2 regions of the Hylemonella sp. GW821-FHT12C09 genome follow, and region 2 is predicted to be linked to the other one. Evidence: predicted binding sites of a transcription regulator. Region 2 holds the regulator's gene; the other holds the start of a gene.
The links. The regulator sigma-54, encoded in region 2, starts transcription at its own class of promoters, with help from an activator protein. The targets are predictions, from matches to a motif close to TGGCANGNAANCTGCTTT.
Positions count from the first base shown of each region.

Region 1 (7,402 bases), on a different contig from region 2:
TTTTGAGGCCCTGTTTGTGCGCCAGCTCAAGCAGGTGGTGCTGCGCATACACGAGACTGAAAACGTCGAGCAGATCATGCTGGAGGTCAGTCCCGAGATCTGCAAGCTGTTCAACGCCGACCGCCTGACCCTGTATGCGATCAGCGATGACGAAACATCCATCGTTTCCAAGATCAAGACCGGCCTGACCAGCAGCCGCGAACTGAAGCTGCCCATCAGCCCCCAGAGCATCGCAGGGTATGTGGCCTTCAGCCGCAAGCTGCTGAACCTCGCGGATGTCTACGATGAGGAGGCGCTCAAGCAGATCCATCCCCAACTGGCCTTCCTCAAGGAGGTCGACAAGCGCTCCGGCTACCGGACCAAGCAGATGCTGGTATCGCCCATCATCGAGGGCGGCAACCTTTACGGCGTGCTGCAGGTCATCAACAACAAGAACGACCAGCCCTTCAGCGAGCTGGATATCAAGGGTGTCATCCAGCTTTGCAAGACACTGGCCACGGCCATTCGCCAGCGCCTCCAGAAGGTGGATGAGCCGCAGCGTATCCGGGCGACCAAGTATGACGGCCTGGTTGCAGATGGCCTGCTCAGCGGTACCCAGCTGCAGGACTGCGTCCAGGAGGCGCGCAACGAAGGCCAGCCGGTCGAGCATCTGTTGCTGAGCAAGCACCAGATCACGCCGGCCCAGGTCGGCCCCTCGCTGGCCAGGTTTTTCGGCGTGCCTTACGAGCCCTTCAATGCGGGGCGCATCCGTTCCGAAATGCTGCATGGTTCGCTCAAGCGTGAATTCGCCGAAGGCCAGGGCTGGATCCCGCTGGAAGAGTCTCCCGAGGGCCTGGTCATCATGTGCCTGGACCCCGAGGCCACACGCGGCGCGCGCGTCGTGCCGCAGGTGTTCTCACGCATCAACAAGTTCTCCTACCGTGTCACGACGCAGACCGAGTTCGAGCAGACGCTGGCCCAGCTGTTCGGTGCCATAGCCGACGGCACTTCGATCGACCAGTTGCTGGCCGACATGGGCGGCCCGCTCGATGACGAGGGTGGCAACGACGATTCGCTGGAGTCGGCTGCGGCGGACAATGAACTGGTCAAGTTCGTCAACAAGATCATCATCGAGGCCTATCAGCAGAAGGCCTCGGACATCCACATCGAGCCCATGCCGGGCAAGCTCAAGACCGGCATCCGCTTCCGCATCGACGGCACATTGGCGCCCTATATCGAGGTGCCGGCACATTTCCGCCAGGCCATGGTCACGCGCCTGAAGATCATGTGCGACCTCGATATTTCAGAGCGTCGCAAGCCGCAGGACGGCAAGATCAAGTTCAAGAAGTACGGGCCGCTGGACATCGAGCTGCGGGTCGCGACCATTCCCTCGGCCGGCGGCGTGGAAGACGTGGTCATGCGTATCCTGGCGGCGGGTGAGCCGATCCCGCTCGAAAAGCTGGGGCTGACTCCGCATAACCGTGAACGCCTCGAATCCACGGTCAGCAAGCCCTATGGCCTGTTTTATGTCTGTGGCCCGACGGGCTCCGGCAAGACCACCACGCTGCACTCCATCCTCAAATTCCTCAACACGCCGGACACCAAGATCTGGACGGCCGAGGACCCGGTGGAAATCACGCAAAAGGGCCTGCGGCAGGTGCAGATCAACAAGAAGGCCGGCATCGACTTCGCGCTGATCATGCGGGCCTTCCTGCGCGCCGACCCGGACATCATCATGGTGGGCGAGTCGCGCGACAAGGAGACCGTGTCCATGGGCGTGGAAGCCTCGCTGACCGGCCACCTGGTGTTCTCCACCCTGCACACGAACTCCGCGCCGGAGTCCATCACGCGCCTGCTGGACATGGGCATGGACCCCTTCAACTTTGCCGACGCACTGCTGGGCATCCTGGCCCAGCGTCTGGCCAAGAAGCTGTGCGACTGCAAGGAGCCCTACAACCCAGGCACATCGGAGGTCAACAGCTTCATCTCCGAGTACGCCCAGGAATTGCGCAACACCAAGGCCTGGAAGGCGGACTTCAGTGGCGAAGCCCAGAAGCTCTATGAGGAGTGGGTGGTCAACTACGGAGAAGACGGCAAGCTGCGCTTCTACAAGGCCGTGGGCTGCGACAAATGCAACAAGACCGGCTACAAGGGCCGGCTGGGCTTGCATGAGTTGCTGATCGCCGACGACCACATCAAAAAGCTGGTGCAGGAGCGGGCCCGCGTGGCCGAAATCTTCGCTGCGGCCGTGGAAAGCGGGATGCGGACCCTGAAAATGGACGGCATGGAGAAGATCATGTTGGGCATGACGGACCTGAAGCAGGTGCGTCAGGTCTGCATCAAGTGACAAAGTTGGTTGAACAAAAATGTCAGTCCAATACGAAAATTGAACAGAGATGGGCTTGGAATGGGCCTTGATTCATGGACTTTGCCGCAAAGCAACGAATTAGTTCACAGTTCCGGGCTGGCACGGAAACTGCTGGTTAGGTACCATACAGCACCGCTGTATCCATTTCTTTAACCAAGGAGCTATTCATGCGTACTCTGCAAAAGGGTTTCACCCTGATCGAACTGATGATCGTGGTTGCGATCATCGGCATTCTGGCCGCCGTCGCCCTGCCGGCCTATCAGGACTACACCAAGCGTGCCAAGATGTCCGAAGTGATTCTGGCGGCTTCTGCCTGCCGTACCACCATCACCGAGATGTACCAGTCCGCCACCATGTCCACCGCCGCTAACAACTGGGGTTGCGAGGCCGGCCCGAACGTGTCGACCAATACCGCTCAGCCCAGCAAGTACGTGGCTTCCATCTACACCGATATCAATGGCAAGATCACGGTTACCTCCTTGGTGGAGGGTGCTCAGGGTGATGTGACCCTGGTGCCGATGAAAAGCGCGGCTGTGCCGTTGGTGGCTGCCGATCTGGGCACGCCGGTCTTCGGCTGGCGTTGTGGTGCCACGGGTGATGGCACGAACGTCAAGCCCAATTTCCTGCCCGGCTCCTGCCGCGGTTGATCTTGCCTAGCGCAAGCGTCACAAATAAAACGCCCCGCGAGGGGCGTTTTTCATGGCCCACGCTTGTTTTGGCGTTGGGTCTTTTGGCCTATCTAGGGGCTTGGTTGACGCCCAACCATTACCCGCCGTGGCTAAGCTTTCACAGCGAAGCCCTGACGTTTCTGTCCTTGGTGGTGGTGAGTCTGGCCTGGGCGTCCCGAAAACAGACTTTGGCGCTGGACCGGGCCGTCCTGCTGCCCATGGCACTGGTCGGGGTGATCTGGCTGCAATGGGCGGCGGGGCAAATCGCCTACTCTGGTGGGGCCGTCATGAACAGCCTCTATCTCTGTGGATTCACCTTGGCCTGGTTGCTGGGTAGTAACCTTGCGGATGAATCCACCGCCGGTGACAAGGTATTGAGCTGGCTGGCGGGTTTGCTGGTCGTCGCCGCTGTTATCTCAGTCTATATCGCGGCCTTGCAGTGGCTCGATCTGGAGGCGGGTTACGCCAATCTGATCGTGGAGCGCCCTCAGGGCGGGCGTCCCAACGGCAATCTGGCCCAGTCCAACCACTTGGCCACCCTGCTCCTGATGGGGCTGGTGATGAGCGTCTGGCTCTACCAGCAACACTACCTGAGGGGCTGGCAAACCTGGGCTTTGGTCGCTTGGCTGTCCTTCGGGCTGACCATGGCGCAATCCCGCGCCGGCTGGCTGTCCGCAGCCTTGCTGGGCCTCTTTCTTCTGTGGCGCGGCAAGAAATCCTGGAGGATCGGGGGGGCGCGAGCCATGCTGGGCTGGTGGGCCATGCTGCTGGGCATGTGGATAGCCTGGAAGCCTGCAAACGTCACGTTATTGGCAACAGGGGAGTCGCGGGCGGTTGCTAGCTTGACGCAGGACAGCGCCCGCGTGGTCTTATGGCGCCAGATCCTGGCCGGCATTGAGCAGTCGCCGTGGTGGGGTTACGGTTGGGGGCAAACGGTGGCGGGCCACAAGGCAGGTACGGCTTACATCAGCAACGGCTTGCTCACCGACTACGCACATAGCCTTGCGCTGGATCTCATGTTGTGGCTGGGTATACCGCTGGCGATTCTGTTGATGGCAACCATGGCCTGGTGGCTGCTACGCGCCGCGTACCGCATCAATGACCCGCGCCAACTGCTGCTGTTGGCAGCGACACTACCGGTTCTGGTTCACAGCCTGGTTGAATTCCCGTTCGCGTATGCCTATTTTCTCTTCACGGTCGCGTTCCTGTTCGGTTCAATGAGCATCAGGCAAAGTGCCGAGAAATCAAGTGCGTGGATTATCGATCGCTTGCCAGCAAGGTGGATAGGGATCACGCTGGTTCTGGTGTTTGCTGGTTTGTCCGCGCGAGTTGGATACGAGTATGTGCAGGTGGAGGAAGACTACCGGGTCATGCGCTTTGAGATGCGAAGCGTCGGTCGCACACCGGAAAATTATGAAGCACCAGATCTGTGGATACTCAACCAGCTGGGTGCCGTTCTGACACTGGGACGGGTCAATCCCCGCCCAGGGATGTCCAGCGCAGAGCTGGAGAGCATGAGAACGCTCAACAGAAACTACAACTGGGCGATCCTGCAAATGCGCTACGCAGTGGCACTTGCATTGAACGGGCAGGTTGAGCAGGCCCAAGTAGAGATGAAATCCCTCCGGGCCCACTACGGCGAAATCAGCTACAGGCAAACCAGACAGCTGATCCTGGAACAACAAAACAATCAGTACCCGCAGCTGAAAGAACTGAAGTTGCCAGAGTGAGTATGGGATACCGAGACAGCGCGCTGGTTTTGCTTCTGGCGCTACCGTGGCTCAATCCCTGGACGTTCGGTCCGTCGCCTAGCGTTTTGTCGTGGCAGGTGACCTTCGGCTCTGGCGTTCTGCTGTGGCTGGGCAGACGTCAGCTTTCGGCGAACGTCATCTTCACGGGCTGGTTGCTGGCCGCCGCTCTGAGCGCCGTCATCGGCTTGCTCCAGTATTCCGGATGGGCACATGGCCTCGGTCCGTGGCTCGCCTACGCTCCGGCAGGAGAGGCGTATGGCAATTTGCGCCAGAAGAACCAGTTTGCCACGCTGACCAATATGGGGTTGGCCGCGGCGATCGTGATGTCGGCGAAGGCAAATCCAGCGAACAGCATGCTGAAGACGGGGCTGTTCGGAATGGCGCTTGTTCTGGCTGCAGCCAATGCAACATCCGCGTCGCGTACCGGCCTGCTGCAGTTGATCATGCTGGCCGGGATGGCCGCAGTCTGGGGGCTGTGGCGCCAAGCAGACCAACGTCGGCTGCTGATTGGTGGATTGCTCGCGTATGTGGTCACAAGCATGCAGCTGCCACCATTTGCAGGCAATGATGCATCTACCCTGGGGGTGTGGTCGCGCTTGCGAGCGGCAGAAGATCCGTGTGCCAGCCGGCTCGCCCTCTGGGACAACGTGACGCACCTGATCGCTGCCAGGCCGTGGACCGGTTGGGGCTGGGGTGAACTGGACTATGCACATTTCATCACGCTCTATCCAGGCGTTCGCTTCTGCGAAATTCTCGATAACGCGCACAACCTGCCGCTGCATCTTGGTGTGGAATTGGGCGTGCCGGCAGCCTTGCTGCTTTGTGGACTGATACTGTGGCTGGGCTGGCGCGCGCGCCCTTGGCGAGAAACGGATGCCGACCGACAAGTGGCGTGGTGCGTGCTCGGCCTGATCCTTCTGCACAGCATGCTGGAATACCCGCTTTGGTTTGGCCCATTTCAGCTCGCGGCGCTGCTCTGCGTCTGGGTCCTGGTCAGGCAAACCGGGTCGCCGTCTGTGATGACGGCTCAGTTTGCCCGCAGGAAGCGGGAATGGGTCTTGGCAGCAATCGCTCTGGCGGGGCTGGGTTACTCGGCCTGGGACTACTACCGCGTCAGCCAGATCTTCTACCCGCCGGATTTCAGAGCGGCAGCTTACCGCGACAACACGTTAGAGAAGATACGGGGGACGTGGCTGTTTCAGGATCAGGTCCAGTTTGCAGAGTTCACCATAACGCCGCTGACCCCAGAGAATGCAGCGTACCTGTACGAAATGGGGGAGCGGGTGTTGCACTATTCACCCGAAGCACGCGTGATCGAGAAACTGATCGAGTGTGCGGTCCTTTTGGGACAAGACGATGCGGTGCGCTTCTATCTGGTGCGCTACAAAGCAGCCTTCCCGAAAGAGCATGCGCGTTGGGCGGAGAAACAGCTAAAGCCGGTAACGCCTCAGTAGCAAATCTTCAGGAAGCCAGATACCTGCCGGACTTTCCGCCATGCTTTTCCAGAAGATGGACACCGGTCATGGTCATGCCACGGTCAACCGCCTTGCACATGTCATAGATCGTCAGCAGCGCGACCTGCACGGCCGTCAGGGCTTCCATTTCAACCCCGGTCGGTCCTACGGTTTCCACGGTGGCCGTACAGACCACGTGGGCCGGTGTGTCAGCGCCAGCGGGGTGTAGCGAGAAATCGAGGGCGACACGCGTGAGTGCCAAGGGGTGACACAAGGGAATCAGATCGCTGGTCTTCTTGGTAGCCTGGATGCCCGCAATGCGGGCGATCCCCAGCACATCCCCCTTTTTGGCGGTGCCGGACTCGATAATTGCCAGGGTGGCCGGTAACATCTCGATCCTGCCGGTGGCCACCGCGATGCGGTGGGTGCTGGCCTTGGCGGCCACATCCACCATATGGGCCTGGCCTTGGGCATCAAAATGGGTCAGAGAACTCATGGAAAATCCCGGGTTTACGAAACCTCTACACAACTCAAGCATCATACGGCCATGACGCAGACGAGAGCATTCCACTGGCAAGACCGACTCAAAGCCAGCGTTATCCACCTGGGCCTCAGCCTGATCATTGCGACCCTGGCGGCATTGCTGGTGTTCGGGCTCTGGTATCCCTACCCCTACCGCGATACCTCGGGGGGGCGCGAGCTGTTCCTGATCGTGATCATGGTTGACGTCATTCTGGGTCCCCTGATCACCTTGACTGTCTTCAACCGCAGCAAGCCCCGCAGCGAACTGGTGCGGGATCTGACCGTGGTGGGTTTGATCCAGCTGGCGGCGCTGGGTTACGGTTTGTGGACGGTTTTCGTGGCCCGACCGGTGCATCTGGTGTTCGAATACGACCGCTTTCGCGTGGTGCATGCCATCGAGGTGCCCGAGGAGCTGTTGGGCCAGGCGCCGGGAGATGTGCGCGGGATGCCACTGACCGGGCCCACCATTCTGGCGCTGCGGCCCTTTCGCGATGTCAACGAAGAGACCACGGCCACCCTGATGGCCTTGCAGGGCCTACCGCTGAGCGCGCGCCCCGATCTCTGGCAGGCCTATCCGCAGGCGCGTGTACGCATCCTGGCAGCTGCCAAACCCGTGACTGAGCTGAGTGCACGCTTTCCGCAGCAGGCAGCGGCGATCCA
Region 1 is NZ_JBXAQQ010000006.1:38,413-45,814, reverse strand. Features, by position in the region: gene AC1RRP_RS11225 (GspE/PulE family protein) at 1-2,326, shown strand, start outside; gene AC1RRP_RS11220 (pilin) at 2,515-2,994, shown strand; gene AC1RRP_RS11215 (PglL family O-oligosaccharyltransferase) at 3,099-4,745, shown strand; gene AC1RRP_RS11210 (PglL family O-oligosaccharyltransferase) at 4,748-6,220, shown strand; gene moaC (cyclic pyranopterin monophosphate synthase MoaC) at 6,228-6,716, opposite strand; gene tfpZ (TfpX/TfpZ family type IV pilin accessory protein) at 6,768-7,402, shown strand, end outside.
Region 1: the regulator sigma-54 is predicted to act here: its motif matches at 2,445-2,462, upstream of AC1RRP_RS11220 (pilin).

Region 2 (7,402 bases):
GAAGGCCTGGTCATCACCGGCGCTGTCGGCTTCGGGCAGCTCACGCGCGCCAAAACGCGGCGTACCGGCCCTGGCGCCCGCGCCAGCCCCCGCGAAGCCGCCAGCCTCGATGCGTTCGCCATAGGGCGGGTTGACCAGCATCACGCCCGGTGTGGCGCAAGGCGGCAGGCGCTGCAGCGCGTCACCACCACGGAACTCGATCACGTCGGCCACGCCGGCGCGCTGGGCATTGCGCTCGGCGAAGTCCACCATGCGGTGCGACACGTCGCTACCGTAGATCAGCGCGGCCTGGCCCGGCTCGGGTTTGACCACCGCCTGCGCAGCCTCGGCCTTCATGGTGGCCCATTCGGCGGCGCGGAAGGGCCGGTATTTCTCGAAGGCAAAACGGCGCAGGGAGCCGGCCGCGATGTTGCAGGCGATCTGCGCCGCCTCGATGGCGATGGTGCCGCTGCCGCAGCAGGGGTCGTACAGCGGCGTCAGGTCACCCTCGGCGTTGCCCTCGGCCCAGCCGCTGGCGGCGATCATGGCCGCCGCCAGGGTTTCCTTCAGGGGTGCATCGCCCTTGTCCTCGCGCCAGCCGCGCTTGAACAGCGGTTCACCCGAGGTGTCGATGTAGAGCGAGCAGCTGTCGGTGGTCAGGTGGGCGTAGATGCGCACATCGGGCCACTGGGTGTCCACATCGGGGCGCACGCCACCCGAGGTCTCGCGGAAACGGTCGCAGACCGCGTCCTTCACCTTCAACGCCGCGAAGTTCAGGCTGGTCAGCGGGCTGTGCTGCGCCGTGATCTCGACCTTGATGCTCTCCTTGGGCGTGAACCAGTGCTCCCACGGCACGGCCATGGCGGCGCGGTACAGGTCCTGTTCGCTGCGGTACTCGGTGTACGACACCAGCACCAGCACACGCTGCGCCAGGCGGCTGTAGAGGTTGAGCAGCATGGCGTGCGCAAACGAGGTACGCACCGCCACACCACCACGCTGTTTGGTGATGCAGCCCGGGGGCAGTTCCGTGATCCGCAGGATCTCGGCGGCCAGGTAGTCCTCCACGCCGGCGGCGCAGGGAAGAAAAAGAGTGAGTTGGTTCACGTCAGAGTGCCTTGCGCAGGTTGGCGGGGGCTATTTTCAAGGCTTCGCGGTACTTGGCCACGGTGCGACGCGCGCACTCGATGCCCTGCTCCTTGAGCATCTCGGAGAGCTGGCTGTCGGACAGCGGCTTCTTGGCATTTTCGGCGTTGACAAACTGCTTGATCAGCGCGCGCACCGCCGTGCTGGAGGCGTTGCCGCCCGACTCGGTGCCCAGGCCCGAACCGAAGAAGTACTTGAGCTCGTAGGTGCCGAAGGGCGTGGCCATGTACTTGGCCGTGGTCACGCGGCTGATGGTGGACTCGTGCAGGCCCAGCTCGTCGGCGATCTCGCGCAGCACCAGCGGGCGCATGGCCAGCTCGCCGTGCATGAAGAAGTTCTTCTGCCGCTCGACGATGGCGCTGGAGACGCGCAGGATGGTGTCGAAACGCTGCTGGATGTTCTTGATGAACCAGCGCGCTTCCTGCAGGCGCTGCTGCAGGGCGGCGTAGTTGTCGCCCTCGCGGCCGCCGGCCTTGTGGCCCTTGAGCGCGTTGGCATAGATGTCGTGCACGCGCAGCCTGGGCATCACGTCGGGGTTGAGCTGGACACGAAAACGCGTCTGCGCTCCGCTGCCGCTGCGCAGCACCAGCACGTCGGGAACGATCACGTTGCGCTCGACGTTCACGAAGCGCCGGCCGGGTTTGGGCTCCAGCCGGGCCACGAGGCCCAGGGCCTCGCGCGTCAGGGCCTCGCTGCCGCCGCAGAGCTGGGCCAGTTTCCTGAGGTCGCGCCGCGCCAGCAGTTCGGGCGGCTGCTCGATCATGCGCAGGGCCTGCGCCACCACCGCCGGTTCGGGCAAGGACGCCGCACCCCGCATCGCATCGGCCTGCAGGGCCAGCAACTGCAGGCGCAGGCACTCGGCCATGCTGCGCGCGCCCACGCCCGTGGGCTCCAGGCTCTGCAGCAGGCGCAGCGCCAGCGCGAAGTGCGCGATCATCGCCTCCTCGTGCTCCGGATCCTCCCCGGTCAGGCTGCGCGCCAGCTCCTCGATCGGGTCCTCCAGGTAACCGTCTTCGTTGAGCGACTCGATCAGGAACTGCAGCGCCGCGCTGTCTTCGGCACCCAGGCGCAGGGACAGGGCCTGGCGCTTGAGAAAGTCCTGCAGCGACTCCTGGCTGCGCGCCAGCTCCGTGGCGTCGGCTTCGTCGTCCTCGCGCGCGCCGTTGCGCGCCGGGGCGTCGCCGCCCCACTCGCTGTCGTCGGGCGACATGTCCACGCTGCCGTCCCCCTCCCAGCTGCCCTCGCTCTCCAGGCTGGTCACCGCCGCGGTTTCGTCCGGTCCCTCACTGGCCGGGGTGCTGCTGTAGTCGTAGTCGGCCTCGTCCTGCGACACCGGGGTGTCGGCACGCTCCAGGCCGTGGGCCTCGCGCTCGACGCTGTCGTCGGCACGCTCCAGAAAGGGGTTTTCGTCGAGCAGCTGCTCGACTTCCTGGTTCAGCTCCAGCGTGGAGAGTTGCAGGAGGCGGATGGACTGCTGCAGCTGGGGCGTGAGCGCCAGATGCTGGGAGACCCGCAGCGACAGTCCCTGTTTCATGTGTACCTGATTCGATCAGCCAGAGGGTTCGGCGTGAGCGCCGCCGGGCCGCCCCAAGGCGCGAGACATGACGGCACGAGACGTGCGTGTCTCTTCAGCCCGTCCAAGCCTGCGCAGGCAGGCTTGGAGCCGCGGGCCTCAGCCCCCTCGGGAGGCAGCGAGGGCACGCCAGTGCCGAGCGTGGGGGCCATAGTCACATCTTGAAGTGCTCGCCCAGGTAGACCCGGCGCACGTCGGCGTTGTTGACGATCTCGGCCGGGGTGCCCTGGGCCAGCACGCGGCCCTCGCTGATGATGTAGGCGTGGTCGCAGATGCCCAGGGTCTCGCGCACGTTGTGGTCGGTGATGAGCACGCCGATGCCACGCGCTTTCAGGAAGCTGATGATGCGCTGGATCTCGATCACCGCGATCGGGTCGATGCCGGCGAAGGGTTCGTCCAGCAGGATGAAACGCGGCTGCGTGGCCAGGGCGCGCGCGATCTCCACGCGGCGGCGCTCGCCACCGGACAGCGCCAGTGCCGGCGAGGCGCGCAGATGCTCCACGCGCAGGTCCTGCAGCAGGGCGGTGAGCTGCTGCTCGATCTCGTCCTTGCGCAGGGGCTTGCCGTCTTCGCCATGCTGCAGTTCCAGCACGGCGCGCACGTTGTCCTCGACGTTGAGCTTGCGGAAGATCGACGCCTCCTGCGGCAGGTAGCTCAGGCCCAGACGCGCACGCTGGTGGATGGGCATGTGCGCGACCGCATCGTCGTCGATCAGGATCTCGCCGGCGCTGGCACGCACCAGGCCCACGATCATGTAGAAGGACGTGGTCTTGCCCGCGCCGTTGGGCCCCAGCAGACCCACCACCTCGCCCTTGCGCACGGTCAGCGAGACGTCCTTGACGACCTCGCGGCTGCCGTAGAACTTCTTGAGGTGGCGTGCCTCCAGGCGGCTGGGTTCGCCGCCGGGCAGCGTGTCCTGGGCCACAGCCGAGTCAGGCTGGGAATCGGGCGGCAGGGTGCCGGCGGCGGTCTGCAGGCTGTCGCTCACTTGCGCCCTCCGCCCAGGGTGTTGTCGGTGCGCAGGGGCGCGCTGGCGCGCGGGGCCGGTGGCGCGGCCGTCTCGTTGCGCGGCGTCAGGGTGGCGCGCACACGCTCGCCGCCCTTTTGCGGGCTGCCGTCCACCGTGAAGACGTCCGTCAGGCTGTTGTACTGGATGATGTTGCCCGTCACCACATCGGCCACCTGGGTGCCACGCAGGCGGCGCAGCCGGGCGTCCTTGATGAGCTTGAACACGTCGGCGCGACCGTCGTATTCGATGGTCTCGCTCTCACCCTCGATGTATTCGTCCTCGCCGTCACGCTTCTGGCGGAAGAAGGCGCGCTGGCCCGGCTCGGCCGTCACCACGCCGAACTGGTAACCCTGCGGGTCCTGGCGCACTTCGATGCGTGTGCCCTTGATGATGATGGAGCCGCGGGTCAGCACCACATTGCCGCTGAAGACGCTGATCTGCTTGAGGTCGTCATAGCGCAGCGCATCGGCCTCGATGTTCATCGGCTTCTTGGCATCGGCCGTCTCGGCACCGGCCACGCCCGCCGTCAAGGCGCAGGCCGCGCACAGCAGGAGGCGGAGGAGGGGAAATTTCATAAAGGCACGAATCTTGCTCTCTGGGTCTCGGTCATTGTAATCGGGTCGGACGGCTGGTCCAGTCCTTGCTTTTGCCTGTTTTCCAGCGGGCCACCCGCCCCGCGTCCATGGGCCTGCTCCACCGTGCTCTCTGGTTTCATGAGAGACTTCCCGGCTCCTCCCCCTCACCACGCTGCGACCCCCTGCCATGAACCTGCTTTTCGTCGCCGATCCGCTGGAATCGTTCAAGACTTACAAGGACAGTACCTTCGCGATGATGCGCGAGGCACAACGCCGTGGCCACACGCTGGCAGCCTGTGAGCCGCGCCACCTGAGCTGGCTGGCCACCACCGGCGTGCAGGCCCATGTGCGTCGCATCCGCCTGACCGGCCACGAAGAACACTGGTTCCACGAAGCGCCGCTGGCGCCGGCGCAGCGCCTGGCTGCGCTGCGCGACTTCGACGCCATCGTCATGCGCAAGGACCCGCCCTTCGACAGCGAATTCTTCTACGCCACCCACCTGCTGGAACAGGCCGAGCGCGAAGGCGCCCGGGTCTTCAACAAACCGCGCGCCCTGCGTGACCACCCGGAAAAGCTCGCCATCCTCGAGTTCCCCGAGTTCACCACGCCCACCCTGGTCACGCGCGAAGCGCAGGCCGTGCGCGACTTCCACACCCAGCACCGCGACATCATCCTCAAGCCGCTGGACGGCATGGGCGGCATGGGCATCTTCCGGGTGAAGGACGAGGGCCTGAACCTGGGCGCCATCATCGAGACGCTGAACCGCGACGGCGCGCAAACCCTGATGGTGCAGAAGTTCCTGCCGGCCATCGCCCAGGGCGACAAGCGCATCCTGGTCATCGGCGGCAAGCCCGTGCCCTATGCGCTGGCACGCATCCCGCAGGGCGGCGAGGTGCGCGGCAACCTGGCGGCTGGCGGCAAGGGCGTGGCCCAGGCCCTGAGCACGCGCGACCGCGAGATCGCCGAGGCCATCGGCCCCGTGCTGGCCGCACGCGGCCTGCTGCTCATCGGCCTGGACGTGATCGGCGACTGTCTCACCGAGATCAACGTCACCAGCCCCACCTGCTTCCAGGAAATCACCGACCAGGCCGGCTTCGACGTGGCATCGATGTTCGTCGACGCACTGGAAGCGGCCCTGACCGTACGCTAGGCTACCGGCGCCCCGTCCACGAAGACCCGCAACTCGCCCGGCGCAAACAGCGTCCAGGCCTCGTTGGTCGTCAGCGGCGCTGTTACCACCACCGCCACGCGGTCGCCCGAGGCGGCGTGCTCGGCAAAGTTCACGCTCAGGTCCTCGTCGCGCAGCGTGGCGCTGCCGAAGGGGTGCTGACGCACCACGTGGTACAGGTTCGTGGAGGCATGTGCCCACAGCGCCTCGCCATTGCTCAGCAGGAAATTGAAGGTGCCGTATTTCGAGATCTGCGGCACCAGTTCGCGCAGGGTGAGCGTGAGTTCCGCAATGCTGGGCACGCTGGCGTGCGACTTGGACAGCTCCTGCAGCAGCCAGCAGAAGGCGCGCTCGCTGTCGGTGTGGCCCACCGGCCGGAAGCTGCCGTGCAGGCGCGGCGCGTAGTCCTTGAGGTCGCCGTTGTGCGCGAACACCCAGTAGCGCCCCCAGAGCTCGCGCACGAAAGGGTGACAGTTCTCCAGCGTCACCTCGCCCTGGGTGGCCTTGCGGATGTGCGAGATGACATTGCGGCTCTTGATCGGGTAGTGGCGGATCAGCTCGGCCACCGGCGACTCGGCAGCCGACTGGTGGTCGACGAAATGGCGCAGGCCCTTGTCCTCGAAGAAAGCGATGCCCCAGCCGTCGCCGTGGTGGTCGGTGCGCCCGCCGCGCTCGGCAAAACCGGCGAAGCTGAACATCACATCGGTCGGCACATTGCAGTTCATGCCCAGCAGTTGGCACATGGTCTTATGTCTCCAATCGCGCAGGCGCACGCATCTGCCAGGCCGCCAGCATGGCTACCGCGCAGACCAGCGCCAGCATCACGAAGGTCTCGTCGAAGGCAGCCAGCCGCGCCACACTGCTGTCGTGGCGGGTCAGGCTGTCGCCGTGCGCGGCGATGCGCCACTCCAGCACGATGCCGCACAGGCTCACGCCCACCGCGCCGCCCAGCATGCGCAGGAAATTGATGGCGCTGGACGCCTGCGAGATCAGCCTCGGCTCCAGGCCGGCCATGGCGCCGTTGTTCAGCGACGGCAGGATGAAACCCAGGCCGATGCGCCCCAGCACCACCCAGGCCACCAGCAGCCACAGCGTGGCGTGCAGGCTGATGGTCACCATCAGTGCGAACGAGGCGGCCAGCAGCGCCAGGCCCAGGCAGATCAGCGTGCGGATCGGCCAGTGGTCCGACAGGCGCCCGGCCAGCGGGATGGTGACGGCCAGCACCAGGCCGGCCGGCAGCATGATGGTGCCCACGTGCGAGGCCGAGAGCTGCTGCGCCATCTGGATGTAGAGCGGCAGCAGGTAGGTCGAGCCGAACAGGGCCGTGCCATAGATGAAGGCCACCAGGCTGCCCATGGCGAAGGAGCGGAAAGCAAAAAGGTCCGGGTGCATGAGCGGCATGTCTCCGCGCCGCGCCTGCTGCCGCTGCCAGGCGATGAAACCCACCGTGCAGGCCAGCGCCACACCCAGCAGCACCCAGGCCTGCGGACCGGCCTGGCCGTGCAGTTCGACCATGCCGTTGAGCAGGCACAGCGTGCCCACCGTGGCCAGCAGCAGGCCGGCCCAGTCCAGCCGGTTGCCCTGGCGGTCTGCCGTGGCGCCACCGGGCGCGGTGACCGGCACGTAGCGGTAGGCCAGCCAGATCGAGGCCAGGCAGAAAGGCACGACCATGAAGAAGATCGAACGCCAGCCGAACCAGTCGACCAGCAGGCCACCGATGCTGGGGCCCAGCGCCGGGGCCAGCACCACGCCCATGCCGAAGATGCCGCCAGCGCGGCCGCGCTCGTGCGGCTGGAAGGCCCGCATGATGATGATGGCCGGGATGGGCTGCACCACACCCGCTGCCAGGCCCTCGACCACGCGCGCGCCCAGCACCACCTCGAAGTTGCCGGCCAGCCCGCCCACCACGCCACCCGCCATCAGCATGAGCATGGACACCGCATAGGTGCGGCGGT
Region 2 is NZ_JBXAQQ010000010.1:19,412-26,813, forward strand. Features, by position in the region: gene AC1RRP_RS15580 (THUMP domain-containing class I SAM-dependent RNA methyltransferase) at 1-1,083, opposite strand, end outside; gene rpoN (RNA polymerase factor sigma-54) at 1,085-2,656, opposite strand; gene lptB (LPS export ABC transporter ATP-binding protein) at 2,850-3,620, opposite strand; gene lptA (lipopolysaccharide transport periplasmic protein LptA) at 3,680-4,279, opposite strand; gene gshB (glutathione synthase) at 4,467-5,429, shown strand; gene AC1RRP_RS15605 (class II glutamine amidotransferase) at 5,426-6,190, opposite strand; gene AC1RRP_RS15610 (DHA2 family efflux MFS transporter permease subunit) at 6,195-7,402, opposite strand, start outside.